4 regions of the Brenneria roseae subsp. americana genome follow, and region 4 is predicted to be linked to each of the others. Evidence: predicted binding sites of a transcription regulator. Region 4 holds the regulator's gene; each other region holds the start of a gene.

Region 1 (3,888 bases), on a different contig from region 4:
GACGGGCTGCAAATCAAAAGGACGAGTGAAATGGGGGGAATGATCAATTTTTGCGTGATGGCGGAGAAAAAAGAATAATGCATCCGGGAAAGATAAGCGCGACCCGGATGCAAGGGGAGGGGATTATTTTGCTGCGGTCAAACCGTCCAGATATCGTTCTGCATCCAGTGCGGCCATACAGCCTGTGCCAGCAGAAGTAATGGCCTGACGATAGATGTGGTCCATCACATCGCCTGCGGCGAAGACGCCGGGAATGCTCGTCTGGGTCGCATTGCCGTGAATTCCTGACTGTACTTTGATGTAGCCGTTTTCCAGTTCAAGCTGACCGCCGAATATCGCGGTGTTGGGGCTGTGGCCGATGGCAATAAAGACGCCGGCCAATTCCAGATCTTCTGTCGTGTCGCTGTTCGTATCGCGTAAGCGCACACCGGTAACGCCCATATTGTCACCGAGAACTTCATCCAGCGTGCGATTGGTATGAAGAACGATATTGCCGTTTTTTACTTTATCCATCAGTCGGTCAATCAGGATTTTTTCTGAACGGAAACTGTCGCGGCGGTGGACCACATGCACTTCTGCCGCAATGTTGGATAAATAGAGCGCTTCCTCAACGGCCGTGTTCCCTCCGCCAACAACCGCCACTTTCTGGCCACGGTAGAAGAATCCGTCACACGTCGCGCAGGCGGAAACGCCTTTGCCTTTGAACGCCTCTTCGGAAGGAAGACCTAAATAGCGTGCTGATGCACCCGTTGCGATAATCAGCGCATCACAGGTGTACTCGTCGCTATCGCCGAATAAACGGAACGGACGCGTTTGCAAATCAACGCGCTGGATGTGATCGAACACAATCTCGGTATTGAATTTTTCAGCGTGGGCGTGCATACGCTCCATCAGCAGCGGACCGGTCAAATCGTCTGCGTCACCGGGCCAGTTCTCCACTTCGGTCGTGGTCGTCAACTGACCGCCTTTTTCCATACCGGTGATCAATACCGGGTTGAGATTAGCCCGTGCAGCATAAACCGCGGCAGTGTATCCAGCCGGGCCTGAACCCAGAATCAATAGCTTGTGGTGTTTAACGGTACTCATGAGTTCCTCATTTCACGATGACGGACAATGGCAGTGATTGTAAGGAAATTACCGGAGTAAAAAAAGTATGAGGAAAAATTGTTAGCTATTTGTTTAATCGCTGATAGCTATTGGGGCACAATATGCTGATAGAACAACCACATTCATAAGTAAAATGATTGAAAGTAGGTCTTAAGCGCGTTTTATCTTATTTAATCTGGCACTTTCTTCTGATTTTAGTTGTTTTGCTTTGACAATCGGCTGGGCTTTTGCGAAAACATCTGGGTAAGAGGAAATTTTTTGTATGTGAACAGTTAAAAGCTCGGCTTTTCATTCATGTGCTGTCCGGCTGGTCTTTGCGCCATGGAAACATCGTTCTTGTCGGTTCTGATATTGACTAAACAGACAGAGCGATGACGGGCAAGTGCAGAAAGATAATGACTTTTGATATACAAAATAGACAGCGGGTCTTCTTTAGGGCGGCTCTGATACATTGAAATCTGTCGGAGTGTAGCAGGTGCAGGGAAAAGTGAAGAGAGACAATAATAATGGTAGACACTAAAAAACGACCAGGAAAAGATCTCGATCGTATTGATCGTAACATCCTGAACGAATTACAAAAAGATGGACGCATTTCCAATGTCGAGCTTTCCAAACGGGTAGGATTGTCGCCGACACCTTGCCTGGAGCGCGTGCGCCGCCTGGAAAGACAAGGGTTTATTAACGGCTATACAGCGCTGCTGAACCCACATTATCTGGATGCTTCGCTGCTGGTGTTCGTTGAAATAACGCTAAACCGCGGTGCGCCGGATGTGTTTGAACAATTCAATTCGGCAGTGCAAAGGCTGGAGGAAATTCAGGAGTGCCATCTGGTCTCCGGCGACTTTGACTATCTGCTGAAAACACGTGTGCCGGATATGTCCGCTTATCGTAAACTGTTGGGTGAGACGCTGCTGCGTCTGCCGGGAGTGAACGATACGCGTACCTATGTGGTGATGGAAGAAGTTAAACAGAGCAATCGGTTGGTCATTAAGACACGATAAATGCATGGGTGCAAAACCCGATAAATTCAGCTACACTCCTGTGAATTTATACAGTTCCAGCGCCGGGGTTTTCTCGGCGCTTTGTCATAAACCTTTACAGGCCCCTGGAGAGACGCTTGAGCCAGGAATATACAGAAGATAAAGATATTACCCTGAAAAAACTCAGCGGTACCCGACGTTTGCTTGAAGCGATTTTGATCGTAGTGGCGCTTTTTGCCGTTTATCTTGGTGTCGCCTTACTCAGCTTCAGCCCTTCCGATCCCAGTTGGTCACAGACTGCATGGCATGAGCCCATACACAATCTTGGCGGGGTGGCGGGTGCCTGGATGGCTGATACCCTGTTTTTTATTTTTGGTGTGTTGGCTTATGCCATTCCGCCGATCATGTTATGCCTGTGCTGGGCGGCGTTCCGTCAGCGCGATAACCAGAATTCCGTCGATTACTTTACTTTTTCCCTGCGCCTGATTGGTACATTGGCGCTGATTCTTACGTCTTGCGGTTTGGCCGCGCTGAACGTTGACGATCTTTACTATTTTGCTTCCGGCGGCGTATTGGGAAGCTTGCTGAGTAGCTCCATGGTTCCCCGTTTTAACAGTATGGGCGCGACCTTGATTCTTTTGTGTGTCTGGGCCGCCGGGCTGACGCTGTTTACCGGCTGGTCATGGCTGACGATTGCGGAAAAAATAGGTGCGGGCGTGCTGGGATGTTTGACCTTTATGTCTAACCGTTCGCGCCGTGATGACGATGATGTTCCTGAATCTTCGCCAGCGACAGAATCGGTCGAACAGGCTGATTCTCCGTCCGATGATGATGTGCTTTTTTCTGCCCCTTCTGTTGCTGAAACGCTGACGGCTGCATCCACGCAGAATAATGAGTCCGACATCACCGTTGCGGATTTGAATGCTGACACGCCGGTTTCAGCGCCTCAGGCATCTGTTGAGCCAGCGGCAATGACGCCGGGGCAACCAGCGGATCAACAATTCGCGTCACCGCAAAAGATTGACACCGATCCTTCGATGAATCCGCCGTTGTATTCGTTTGAATTGCCTTCTTCTGCGGAGGAGCATCATGGCCGTGCCGATGCGTATGCGCCGTACGGTAGTAAGGATGTACCGCCGATCACTCAGCCATTGGCAATACCGCCTGCCGAACAGAGGCCGAACCTGGCACAAGCCGAAGCCGTTGTGGCGGCAGGAAGTGCCGCATATAAGGCAAACAATACCTTTATGCCTGCTTTCACCGCAACGGGCGGTGATGATGACAATCCGCAGGTGAAGCAAGGTGACGGTCCGGAACTGCCCCGTCCGAATCCGGTACGTATTCCGACTCGTCGTGAACTGGCCTCCTACGGCATCAAATTGCCGTCACAGCGATTGGCGGAAGAGCAGGCGAAGCAGGCTCACCCCCGGCATGAACTGGAAGACGTTAAACAGGCCGACCTCGGGGGAGCGGATGAGCAGGACGATATCGCTTTGCAGGAAGCAGCATTGCAGCAGCAATATATCGAACAGCAGCGTCAACGTTATGGTGAAGATTATACCCAGCGGGAAGAGGATGAAGACGCCTTGCTACAGGCTCAATTGGCTAACGATTTCTCTGCTCGGCAGCAGAGCCGCTATGGTCATGCAGACGCGCATGCTGTAGATGAACGTTCATCCTATGCGCAGGAGGCGGATAACAAGGACATCGATGAAGGGCATGCCGCTCAGCGTCAAGAGCCGGTATTGGATGAGCGTGTGCTGGCGGCGTTATCGACCGAGCGTCGTGAATTCGGATTCTC
Region 2 (3,888 bases), on a different contig from region 4:
CACGCGTAAGAAATCGATCGATCTGGAATATCTTGTCTGGCAGCGGTTAGCGGGACTGGCGCATCGGCGTGGGAATACGCTATCGGAAACGATAGTTCAACTGATAGAAGACGCAGAGCATAAAGAAAAATATGCCAGTCAGATGTCTTCGTTAAAGCAAGGGCTTGAGGCGATGCTGAATAAAGATAACCTGTAATTCGCATCAGTTTTCAACGCCGCTTGCGACAGTTCGCAGGGAACCGGCAGGCAGGATAGCCAGCCATAAAAAAACCTCGCCGAAGCGAGGTTTTTTTCGTCAATAACTTAAGCCTGAGGCTGAGTTACAACATCTTTGATGCCTCTGACTTCGATCTCTACGCGACGATCCGGTGCCAGGCAGTCGATCAGCGCAGCACGTGGTGTCACGTTGTCACAGGTAGAACCGGTAACCGGGTTGGATTTACCTTCACCGCGAGCAGAGATTTTGTCTGCCGGGATACCTTTGGCGATCAGATAATCAACAACGCTCTGTGCACGTTTTTCAGACAGCGCCTGGTTGTATTGTTCGGAGCCGATACGGTCGGTGAAGCCCAGAACGACAACAGAACCATCTTTCGGATCCAGAGAGCTCAGCTGAGAATACAGTTGATCCAGGGATTGCTGGCCTTCTGCTTTCAGCGTTGATTTGTTGAAGTTGAACAGAACATCAGACTTCAGCGTGAAACGTTTGGTTTCAACAACCGGAGCTGGAGCTGGTGCCGGAGCCGGAGCTGGTGCTACGTAGTCATCCTGACCGAAACGGTAGGAAAGACCGACGCTCATCAGCAGGTTGTCAGGACGAGCGCCGACAGTACCTGCATCACCGATGTTGTTAATCCATTGGTAATCTACGCGAGCCGCCCAGTTTTTATCAAAGGCGTATTCAACACCGATAGCTGCCAAAGGAGAAACGCCGGTGTCATCGTTGTTACGATCGACACCGCCTTGCGCCGCATGGCTGTCAGCACGCCATACGATACCACCCAGACGGGTATAAACGTCCAGATCGTTGTATATCGGATAGCTCAATTTAGCAGCCAGTTGAACGCCCTGAGCTTTGAAGCTCGCGCTATCAGTGTTTGAAGTTGAGGAACCGGCATATTTCAGACGACCCAGCCAATCATAGCCCAGTTCAAAACCCAGGTAAGGATTAGCTTGGTAACCCAAGAAGGCGCCTGCGCCTAATTTGCTTTTGATCGGGTTGTTGTTGATGCCATCATAGCCGTTTCCGTAGAAACCGGTATCATGAAATTGAGATACACCCAGTTTACCACCAACATACCAGGTGTCATCTTTCGGTGCGGCTTGAGCTACGGTAGCGAAGCCAGCCAGTGCCACTGCAATTGCGATAGCTGTTTTTTTCATTTTGTACGCCTCATTTATCATCCAAATCGGTTATTAACTCGGTAAGCTAACAAACCTTTGGTTAAAATCCTTTAATCGGAGACTTTGCCCTTATTTATGACTCACTGCCAGTCAACTGGCGTTATAAAAGAGCAACTCCAGCGAGCTAAAGTCTACAACGTGATGAGAAAGTTACAAGTATGATGTGATTCGTATCATGAAAAAACGGGCAATTCATTCATACTTGCTAACAAATAGTAGATGATTTTGACAGATAATATGGACTTTTATTGCCCCAAATCCCGTGTGAGAGCCCTTGAAATACGGCTCTGCGGGGAAATTCTGTATTTTTCTCTGAAAATGACTGAGAAAATTCTTAATTTACTTAATGATACAATGTTGAGTGAATTTTTAGGCTCGGAAAGAGTCTATAGGACCCACAATGGGGGATCTCTGGACGCATGATGAAGCCGTAAGTGTTTCCTGCTTGTGCCGCCTGACGCAATCTGACCCTTTCTTCTTCTGTCAGATCGTTTGCTAACCAGCATAGTACCGCGCTGTAATTTCCCGTCAGCAATGCTTTTTCCATCGCATCTACCGTCAGCATCGGACTAATATGATGCAAGTGAACTATTTTATCTAGCGGTAATCCCGATTGTTGTAACCAGGGACGGCTAAGTTTTTGCTGGGGAGATAGCCACAACAGCCAGCGAGACTGCGTGCCTAACTGTCGTAAAAGAGGCAGTAACAAATGCGTGACGATTGGTTGGTCGGCGTTATAAACGATTTCACTGATAATTCCCCCACAGGATGCCGAGGAATCGGTAGGACGTGAGTTATTGGAAAACGTTGATTGCTGTGCGTTGTAAACGCTGAGTGGCTGAGTACGCATAATGAGTTCTACCCATAGTGTTACTGTATACACATACAGTATCTTTTGCGTGGGTGAAAATCAACCTGATTTTTTCAAAGCGCTTCGCATATTCCACATGCAACATTCAACAAGCTCATTTTGTGTTTGAAGCCATATGTACCCTGTGATTAATTACTTGTTCCTGTTATTGATATTCCACTTTAACAGGGACAGGTTATTCAATACTAAGGATTACAGTAATGAAACATTTATGCGAAAAAAGGATTTTGCAATCTAAGCGTTATTTTGCATCTTTGGGAGACATAACTTCCCGTTCTCAGTTTGGTGGCTACAGCATAGCAGCAAATAAAATAATCTTTGGGGTAGTGTCGGGAGGTGAACTTTACCTGCGGGCCAGTAAAAAAGATGAAGCCTATTTTCACGATCGTAATATGCCGCCTCTCATCTATACCAAGCGTGGAATGCCGATTCCGCTGAATTACTATCTGGTGGACGAGCCTCTCTGGGAAAACCAGTTGCAACTGTTGCAGTTTGCCAGAATATCGCTGTCAGGCGCCCAGTATGATAAAGCGGCGAAAAGCAGAAGCGGACGTTTAAAGGATTTACCTAATTTGAACCACGATCTTGAACGCCTGCTATGGAAGGTAGGCATCAGGAATATTGATGAACTACAGCAGTGCGGCGCCAAAACCAGCTATCTAAGACTGCGTGCGGTCAGTGCCAATCTCAGTGTGAATACGCTATTGGCACTGGCAGGGGCAATCTGTGGCACCCATCAGGCCGCACTCCCGATCGGGATACGCAATGAACTATTGGAATGGTATGAGCGCAATGCCAAATCCTCTTTCAAAGAGAACAAGCACTGAACAAATAGCATTTGCATGCTGACTATTTTACAACTTAATCATGTCGTTTTTTAACTGAGTAAGTTCAGGTAATAGTTCAATAAGCAACCCGACCTGCTGAAGAACCAATAATTCTTTGCTGTCAGGTTCTGCGGACAGGGATTGAATGCGGCTCACAATGGCATTCAACCCCTGATTTATACGCAGGCTTTCTGTCTCATAATGATGTAATGCGTCATCAACGTAGCAAACGGCATCATCCAGTAATTGCAGCATGTCCGGGGATGTGATTTTCCCCCGATGAGCGCCCAACGTAGAGATATAGCTCAGCAATGTGTGGTTCAGACACATAAAGCGAAAGGCGCTGCCCATTTTGTTTCTGATCGCGTGAGGCTCTGACGACATGTTGGACACAACCGAGGCTAATTCTGCATCACAGTTATGGGCATCACGACGCGCGATACGGTAGGTCAGGCTATTATCTTTTCCCTGATGGTACTGCACCATAATGGCATTGAGATAGCGGCAATTGGCATCCAGCGTTTTATTGATAACCGCAGGCAGTCCGCGAAAACGCCAGTCCGGCCAGATAAAGCTGACCGCCGCCCAGGCAATGGCGCAGCCCAGAAGCGTGTCGATGACGCGAGGCGCTGCAACCTCAAATCCTTCACCCAGCAGATTAAAACACAGCAGCACCAGTAGGGTAATAAACATGGTGGCGTGGGCATATTGTACGTTTCGGAAGGCAAAAAACAGTACGCCGCTAACGACAATCAACGTCAGTTGTCCTTCAAGCGAGGGCACAAA
Region 3 (3,888 bases), on a different contig from region 4:
AGGCGCGCATCATTCAGCAGGTGGGAGTACAAATCGAAAATCGCAGCGCTTTCTTTTTGGGCGCTGGCGCTGAAACGTTTGCTGAAACGCCGAAACTCCGCCGTAGCGTCTTCCAACGCCTGCGTCAGTCGGGAACGTTCACGTTCGCGGTCCAGGCTTGACGCGGGGAAAACCTGATCCAGAGAAGGCTGACTACAGTCCTGCCAGCCCGGCGCGATCGCCACACCGGGCGCGGCTACCAGCGCGTTAATTCGCGTCTGACGGTATTGACCAAACAGCGTCTTAATCTGAGATAAAGAGAGGATGGCCGCCATCTGCGTTGCCAGCGTGACCATGAATGACTCTTCATTCTTGTCAAACTGGCGATGTTCACGCTGCTGGACGACCAACACGCCCAGCAGTTGACGACGATGGATAATGGGGACGCCCAGAAAAGAGCGGAAATGTTGCTCTTTTACGGCGGGAATAAATTTGAAACTGGGATGAGTACGGGCATCAGCCAGATTAATCGGTTCGGCACGCTGACCGACCAGACCAACCACGCCTTGCCCAAACTCTAACGTGACCGCGTGGCCGCGCGGTTTCTTTAACCCGCGCGTTGCCATCAGGTAATAGCATTGGCGATCGTGGTCAGCCAGATAAATCGAACAGACCTCCGTGTCCATTGCCTGACAGGTTTCATTGACCAGGATTTCCAGCGCATCATTAAGGCGAGCCATTGAGGCTACTTTTTCGACAATTTCTCGCAAACGCGTGAGCATAATGTGCGTGAATTACCCTCTTTTTCGTCGGGAGCCAGACGGTGGTGCCGTCCGTGCCGCCGTATTCTCCTGGAGTTGTATCACCGGGCTGATAAATTCTTTCATTACGCGACGGTAAACATCGCGTTTGAAAGACACAACCTGACGAACCGGATACCAGTAACTGACCCAACGCCAGCCATCAAACTCAGGCGTGCCACTGCTTTGCATATTGATATCAGACTCATTACACATCAACTGTAGCAGAAACCATTTTTGTTTTTGGCCGATACAGACCGGTTTAGTATCCCAACGCACCAAACGTTTCGGTAACTTATAACGTAACCAGTTGCGGGTAGATGCCAGGACGCGGACATCTTTTTTCTTCAGACCCACTTCCTCAAACAGCTCACGGTACATCGCCTGCTCCGCGCTTTCTCCGGGGTTTATTCCCCCTTGAGGAAACTGCCAGGAGTGTTGACCGTAGCGACGGGCCCACAAAACCTGTCCCTGCCGATTACAAATTACGATACCAACATTCGGGCGGTAGCCATCATCATCGATCACCGGACTACCTCGATAAACTTTAAATGCAAAGATAACCTGATTGTTTCACACTCCCGGCAGACGGTAAACCACTGCTTAGCGCAGTTATCACTCTAATAAAATGAAGATAACCCACAGATCGAATCAAAGTTATAAACAGATGAGGTCAAGGAATGCCGGTTTATTCACTATTTCTGTGGACATCTTTGTGCAGAACCCATGAAAAAGTGAGTAAAACTTATTTTTTGCAGATAAAAAATTGCTGACAGACTTAAAAAATACTGCTTTTTTTTCATAAAATTAAGCCTATTTTTCACAGCAAAATCACCGCAAAGGATCCTGATCGAATGATGATCAACGCCGTGCTGGCGAAAGATCGTTCTATGTCGATTTTATCCACAGAGGCAATGGCGGCATCAGACAATAAATAAGCAAAAACAGCAAAAAGCGCCGACGTCAAGGCTGTAAATCAAACCAGTAATCCATCTTTATGCAGGTTATCCAAGAAATCTGTGGATAACCTAGTGTAAGATCCTGTTCATTGTTGGTTTCTACAAGTGCACAGTTTGAAAAAACCGGATCCTCCTCTCGTTTTCACACTAAAAAAAAGCACTATGAATCATGCTATTATTGAATTCTTCAGCCGTCTCGCAGACTGTGCGTTAATGTTTTTCACCCGCTGCGTTTTTTTTGAGCGGAAAATATCAGGTTAGACATGCCATGAATTCACCGTCGGTTCTTACTGCGCCACCACATAATGAACAGGAATTACTACAGCGAGCCCAATCGCTTGCGGGCTACAATCTGGCTGAGCTGGCCGGCATTGCGCAACTGCCGCTGCCGGCAAACCTGAAGCGTGATAAAGGCTGGATTGGCATTCTGCTGGAACGTTTTCTGGGAGCCACCGCGGGCAGTAAACCCGAGCAGGATTTCCCCGATATCGGTATTGAGCTGAAAACCATTCCTGTTGATGAACAGGGGCGGCCGCTGGAAACCACATTTGTCTGCGTCGCGCCGCTGACCGGCAATAGCGGCGTCACCTGGGAAAGCAGCCACGTTCGGCACAAGCTGGCGCGTGTGCTGTGGATTCCGGTTGAAGGTTCACGGCCGATTCCGTTAGGTGAACGACGAATTGGTACGCCGCTCATCTGGAGCCCAAGCGAAGAAGAGGAAGAGCAACTGCGCCGCGACTGGGAAGAATTAATGGACTTGATTGTGCTCGGAAAAGTTGAAAGCATCACGGCGCGTCATGGGGAAGTGCTACAGTTGCGTCCCAAGGCCGCCAACAGTCGCGTCCTGACGGAAGCAATCGGTGAATTCGGGCAACCCATCATGACGCTACCCCGTGGGTTCTATCTGAAGAAAACGTTTACCACGCCGCTGCTGGCGCGCCATTTTTTATGACGGGCTATCCCTGCCCGTCACTGCGTGACATCGGAAAACGATCCTGCGTTTATGGGGAAATAAACCGGGAAACCCGCACCTCTGTATGTCTGAAAAAAGATGAAGAGTACCGCCAACCACACTTTCACTTGCCCGTTCACTCATGTAGCGGCGTATAATATCGTTTACGTTTCGTTTAAGGTGTATTGATACAATGTTTGATTGGATTGTTGATCCGAATGCCTGGTTGGCGCTGGGAACGCTAACTATTCTGGAAATCGTTCTTGGCATCGACAACATTATTTTCCTGTCGTTGGTTGTCTCCAAACTTCCTAAAGCTCAGCAAAATAAAGCCCGCCGGATCGGCCTCATGGGCGCCATGCTCATGCGTCTGGGACTGCTGGCTTCGATTGCCTGGGTGATCCGCCTGACCAATCCTTTATTTACCGTGCTGGGTAATGATATTTCTACCCGTGATCTGATCCTGTTTTTCGGCGGCCTGTTCCTGATCTGGAAATCGAGCAAAGAAATCCATGAAACCGTGGAAGGGAGCTCAGAGGAACACGCATCACAGGTACACTCTTTCTTTGGCGCGATCGTGCAAATCATGCTGCTGGATATTATTTTCAGCCTGGATTCCGTGATCACGGCGGTAGGGCTTTCCGATCACCTGTTTATTATGATGGCCGCCGTGGTTATCGCGGTTGGCGTGATGATGTTTTCCGCCCGCACCATCGGAGAGTTTGTCGAACGTCATCCGTCCGTCAAAATGCTGGCGCTGTCATTCCTGATCCTGGTAGGCTTCACGCTGATTCTGGAAAGCTTCGATATTCATGTACCGAAAGGCTACATTTACTTTGCGATGTTCTTCTCAATGTCTGTCGAAGCCCTGAACCTGTTGCGCGGCAAAAAAGCCAAAGAGGCCGACTAATCGCCCGCAGCGTGTTTTCCCCTCAAGCCGGCTGCGACAGGGCATAATGAAGAAAATGCGGTGATGAGGCACATTTTACAACGCCTCGCACCGCGTCTTGTTCTTTCCATCTTCGTTCTGACATATTCCGTCGTTCGTTTTAACCAAAATTAACCGTTTTCTCATTAGTTTTTTCCATTATTCCTACTTAATCCCCACGGACTATTTGTTAGACTTGTTCAATAACCTTCAATTTTTTTGCTGTCGGAAGACAGGTGAAACAGGTAAAGATAACGATGAAAGTACGGG
Region 4 (3,888 bases):
ACATGGCCTGAATAGTCATGGCCAGCGTACCGGTCTTTGGCTCCAGCAGGCGCCCTGTACGTGAACGGCCACCTTCAACAAAATATTCGACCGAGTAACCCCGGGCAAAAAGCTCGCCCAGATATTCACGGAAAATGGTGGAATACAGTTTATTGCCTTTGAAGGTACGGCGAATAAAGAACGCGCCTAAGCGACGGAAAATCGGGCCGGCGGGCCAGAAGTTCAGGTTAATGCCCGCCGCGATATGCGGGGGCACCAGCCCCTGATGATAGAGCACATAGGACAGCAGTAAATAGTCCATGTGGCTACGGTGACAGGGGACATAGACGATTTCATGTCCATCCTGTGCCAGTTGGCGTACGCGCTCGGCGTTGTGGACGTTGATGCCCTGATAGAGGCGGTTCCACGTCCAGCTTAATACACGATCCGACAGACGAACCGCTTCATAAGAGAAGTCGGCGGCAATTTCCTCCATCAGGGCAATCGCGTTTTGCTGTGCTTTCTCATGGGAGATTTTTTTGCTGCGCGCTTCGTCATCTACGGCCTTTTTGATCGCCTTGGAATCAAGCAGCTTATTAAACAGCTCCTGACGTACCGGCAGACGCGGCCCTACCGCCGCCAATCGCTGACGGGAGAAGTGCATGCGGGCGACCCGCGCCAGCTTGTGGGCGATGGTTTTGTCAGTACCGTGCTCGGTTGCCATGTAACGTAATGACACCGGGCTGGAAAAACGGACAAAGCTGTCGCGGCCCAGCCACAGTACGGCAAAGAATTTCTCGATACCGTTCAGCAACCGCAAATGCGGGGTAGCCTGATTTTGTCCTTCACGGCCGGGCGAACGACCAAACATGACGGAAACCGGCACCATTTGCACATCCAGATCGGGATTGGCGCGGTGCAAATCCAGATAGTCGTGAAACAGTTTTACCGATTTCTGTTTTGGAACGTAGTATCGGAAAAGACGGGGACCGTCATTGATAAAGACATGACTGGGCAGTTCCACTCCGCCAATGTCCACGGGCAGCAGGGGATCAGGCAAACCAAGCGTCTGACATTTTGTCCGCAGTGTCATTAAATCTGCCTGAGAATTGTAAGGCAACACATAGAGGATAGGGCGTGACGGGTCTAAACCCAGCTCAGTCACGGGATCTATGGGTATGACTTTACTTTTCACTAACAGCCCGAGTGGGAAACTCAATAATTTATAGTAAATTTTACGCCAACCTGACATAACAACTTGAAGCCTCTTGTTAGCAATGCGTCGCAAGGATACCAGAAACTGCGCTGGAGATCTGTGGTTATGAGACAACGGTTAAGTGTTAAAATGCGGGCGATCTCTTATAAGCTATTTTTATAAAAAACGGAGGATAAATGAATAAAGCAACGGGAATGACCCGGATTATCAAAGCAACCGGCTATTCCCTTAAGGGACTGAAACAGGCATGGCGGCACGAAGCGGCTTTTCGTCAGGAAACGGTGCTGACGATCGTCGGGGTGGTTATCGCCTGTCTGCTGCCCGTCACGCTGGTCGAGACGCTGTTGCTTATCGGAGCGGTCGTGTTGATCATGCTTTTTGAACTGGTGAACAGTGCGATTGAAGCCGTCGTGGATCGCGTGGGCACTGAGCATCATGAATTATCCGGCCGGGCGAAGGACATCGGATCGGCTGCCGTTTTTGTGGCTATTCTGCTCGCGGCTGTCGTCTGGGGCAGTATTCTGTGGCGGCATTTTGCATGAAGGTTGGCAGAAATTAATAAAAAACCGAGGTTTACTCACATCCCGGTTCCCAATTGGGTATGACCTGTATATACTCACAGCAAGACTGTATAAACAACCAGGGGGCGGAATGAAAGTATTAACAGCCAGACAGCAACAGGTTTATGACCTGATCCGCGATCATATTGCGCAGACCGGTATGCCGCCTACGCGTGCAGAAATTGCCCAACAACTGGGATTTCGTTCGCCTAATGCCGCTGAAGAGCATTTGAAAGCATTAGCGCGCAAGGGGGTGATTGAAATCGTATCTGGCGCATCTCGTGGTATTCGGTTGCTGATGGAAGAAGAGGCTGGCATTCCGTTGATTGGCCGTGTTGCTGCGGGTGAGCCGCTTCTGGCGCAAGAGCATATTGAATGTCATTATCAGGTCGATCCCGGCATGTTCAAACCCAGAGCGGATTTCTTACTGCGGGTAAACGGCATGTCGATGAAAGATATCGGTATTATGGATGGTGATCTGCTGGCCGTACATAAAACGCAGGATGTGCATAACGGTCAGGTCGTCGTTGCCCGTATTGAAGATGAGGTGACGGTAAAACGACTAAAAAAACAAGGGAATACGGTTCAGTTGCTGGCTGAAAACGAAGAGTTTTCTCCTATCGTCGTCGATCTGCGCGAGCAGAGTTTCTCTATCGAAGGTCTGGCCGTTGGCGTAATTCGTAACGGTGACTGGAGCTGACTTTAGGCACCCTACGCCAGGCGATAGGTTTGCCGTCCCGACATTGATTCATGCATCGCCCCGTTCCGGGGCGATGTTGTTTATCCCCTCATTCATCACTCCTTGATACCTTGCCTGCCGACGCGGTGCTCCGATCTTTTTGGGTTATACCGTTGATATATTTATTTACATTTGATGGGAGTAAATAAATATATGCGTTACTTCCTGTTTTTATGTGGTTTTTAAATTATTTCATCATTATAAAAATCATTTATTCAGACTTAGGGTCTGGTTTACATAAAATAACCAGAATTATTTACTATAATTATTTTCAAGATAAGCATTTTTATCTTATTTGATGATGAATGCTGAAATTAACGATATGGGTATAAGTAACTATTTACTTATGCCATTTTAACCTAAGTTATGGAGATTACTATGAATAAGGACCAAACCAGCGGTAACTGGAAACAGCTTAAAGGTAAAGCGAAAGAACAGTGGGGTAAACTGACTGACGATGATTTGAAGATTATCGAAGGTAAACGTGACCAATTGGTTGGCAAGATCCAGGAACGCTATGGTTACGAGCAGGAAGCTGCCGAGAAAGAAGTAAAAGACTGGGAAAGTCGTAACAAATACTTCTGGTAAGGAAAACCATCATCCCTGGCGGCATGGCAATCTTGCTGGCTGAGTCAGGATAAACTGGCATAACAAGGAACGATACCGCGGGTCTACGCGGATGCGCCAGATACACAGGGAGGTGTCTGCTGAATTAGCCCTTGCGAGTAATCGTGAGGGCTAACGCTTTTTGATCGGTATGCTGTGGTCGTGATCGCAATGATCCGTTTGTTTACATGTCGCGACTTCCTGACAGCTTTCACATAGCCCATGCGCTTCAATCACGCTGTGGCGCAAAGTAAAACCCGCCTGTTGCGCCAAATTACGGAGTGTTTCTTCCACCCCTTCAGTCTGACGTTCGGTAACCTGACTGCATCGGTCGCAGATAAAGAGTGCGGAGGTGTGACTATGATCCTCAATATGGTGACAGAGCACGTAGCTGTTGTTTGACTCGACCCGATGAATAAAACCCTGCTCCAGTAAGAAATCAAGAGCACGATAAACTGTCGGCGGTTTAGCCTGCGGTTCTGATATCCGTAAGAGATCGAGCAGATCGTAGGCGCTGATGGCACCAGACTGTTGCGCCATCAGACGTAACACTTCCAGTCGCTGTGGCGTCAGACGAACGCCGCGCTGCTGACAAATCTGTTCAGCCTGGGCAAGTAATTTGTCCTGTGTGGTTGAATCCATTGCCATATCACCCTGACGGATAGAGAAACGAAGTGCATATCTTATCACGGCTGGAGAAAAACACCGAGCCAGTGACGCCGGCTTATCAGGTGCGTTAGCGAAGACGGCGTGTGTCAGGCAACCAGGTCGATTAACAAGGCCCGCAG

The links. The regulator LexA, encoded in region 4, represses DNA repair genes until DNA is damaged. The targets are predictions, from matches to a motif close to TNCTGTATGTACATACAGNA.
Region 1: the regulator LexA is predicted to act here: its motif matches at 2,145-2,164, upstream of B4923_RS16850 (DNA translocase FtsK 4TM domain-containing protein).
Region 2: the regulator LexA is predicted to act here: its motif matches at 2,276-2,295, upstream of sulA (SOS-induced cell division inhibitor SulA).
Region 3: the regulator LexA is predicted to act here: its motif matches at 1,747-1,766, upstream of mutH (DNA mismatch repair endonuclease MutH).

What each region holds. Positions count from the first base shown of each region.
Region 1 covers NZ_QDKJ01000014.1:93,545-97,432, forward strand. Annotated here, with positions in the region: gene trxB (thioredoxin-disulfide reductase) at 124-1,086, opposite strand; gene lrp (leucine-responsive transcriptional regulator Lrp) at 1,614-2,108, shown strand; gene B4923_RS16850 (DNA translocase FtsK 4TM domain-containing protein) at 2,225-3,888, shown strand, end outside.
Region 2 covers NZ_QDKJ01000003.1:199,338-203,225, reverse strand. Annotated here, with positions in the region: gene matP (macrodomain Ter protein MatP) at 1-196, shown strand, start outside; gene ompA (porin OmpA) at 304-1,383, opposite strand; gene sulA (SOS-induced cell division inhibitor SulA) at 1,748-2,254, opposite strand; gene B4923_RS04880 (TfoX/Sxy family DNA transformation protein) at 2,476-3,102, shown strand; gene yccS (YccS family putative transporter) at 3,130-3,888, opposite strand, start outside.
Region 3 covers NZ_QDKJ01000002.1:73,335-77,222, reverse strand. Annotated here, with positions in the region: gene ptsP (phosphoenolpyruvate--protein phosphotransferase) at 1-761, opposite strand, end outside; gene rppH (RNA pyrophosphohydrolase) at 774-1,307, opposite strand; gene mutH (DNA mismatch repair endonuclease MutH) at 2,007-2,690, shown strand; gene B4923_RS02295 (TerC family protein) at 2,884-3,600, shown strand; gene B4923_RS02290 (YgdI/YgdR family lipoprotein) at 3,876-3,888, shown strand, end outside.
Region 4 covers NZ_QDKJ01000005.1:281,640-285,527, forward strand. Annotated here, with positions in the region: gene plsB (glycerol-3-phosphate 1-O-acyltransferase PlsB) at 1-1,231, opposite strand, end outside; gene B4923_RS08690 (diacylglycerol kinase) at 1,372-1,737, shown strand; gene lexA (transcriptional repressor LexA) at 1,847-2,455, shown strand; gene B4923_RS08700 (CsbD family protein) at 2,873-3,082, shown strand; gene zur (zinc uptake transcriptional repressor Zur) at 3,233-3,742, opposite strand; gene B4923_RS08710 (pirin family protein) at 3,856-3,888, opposite strand, start outside.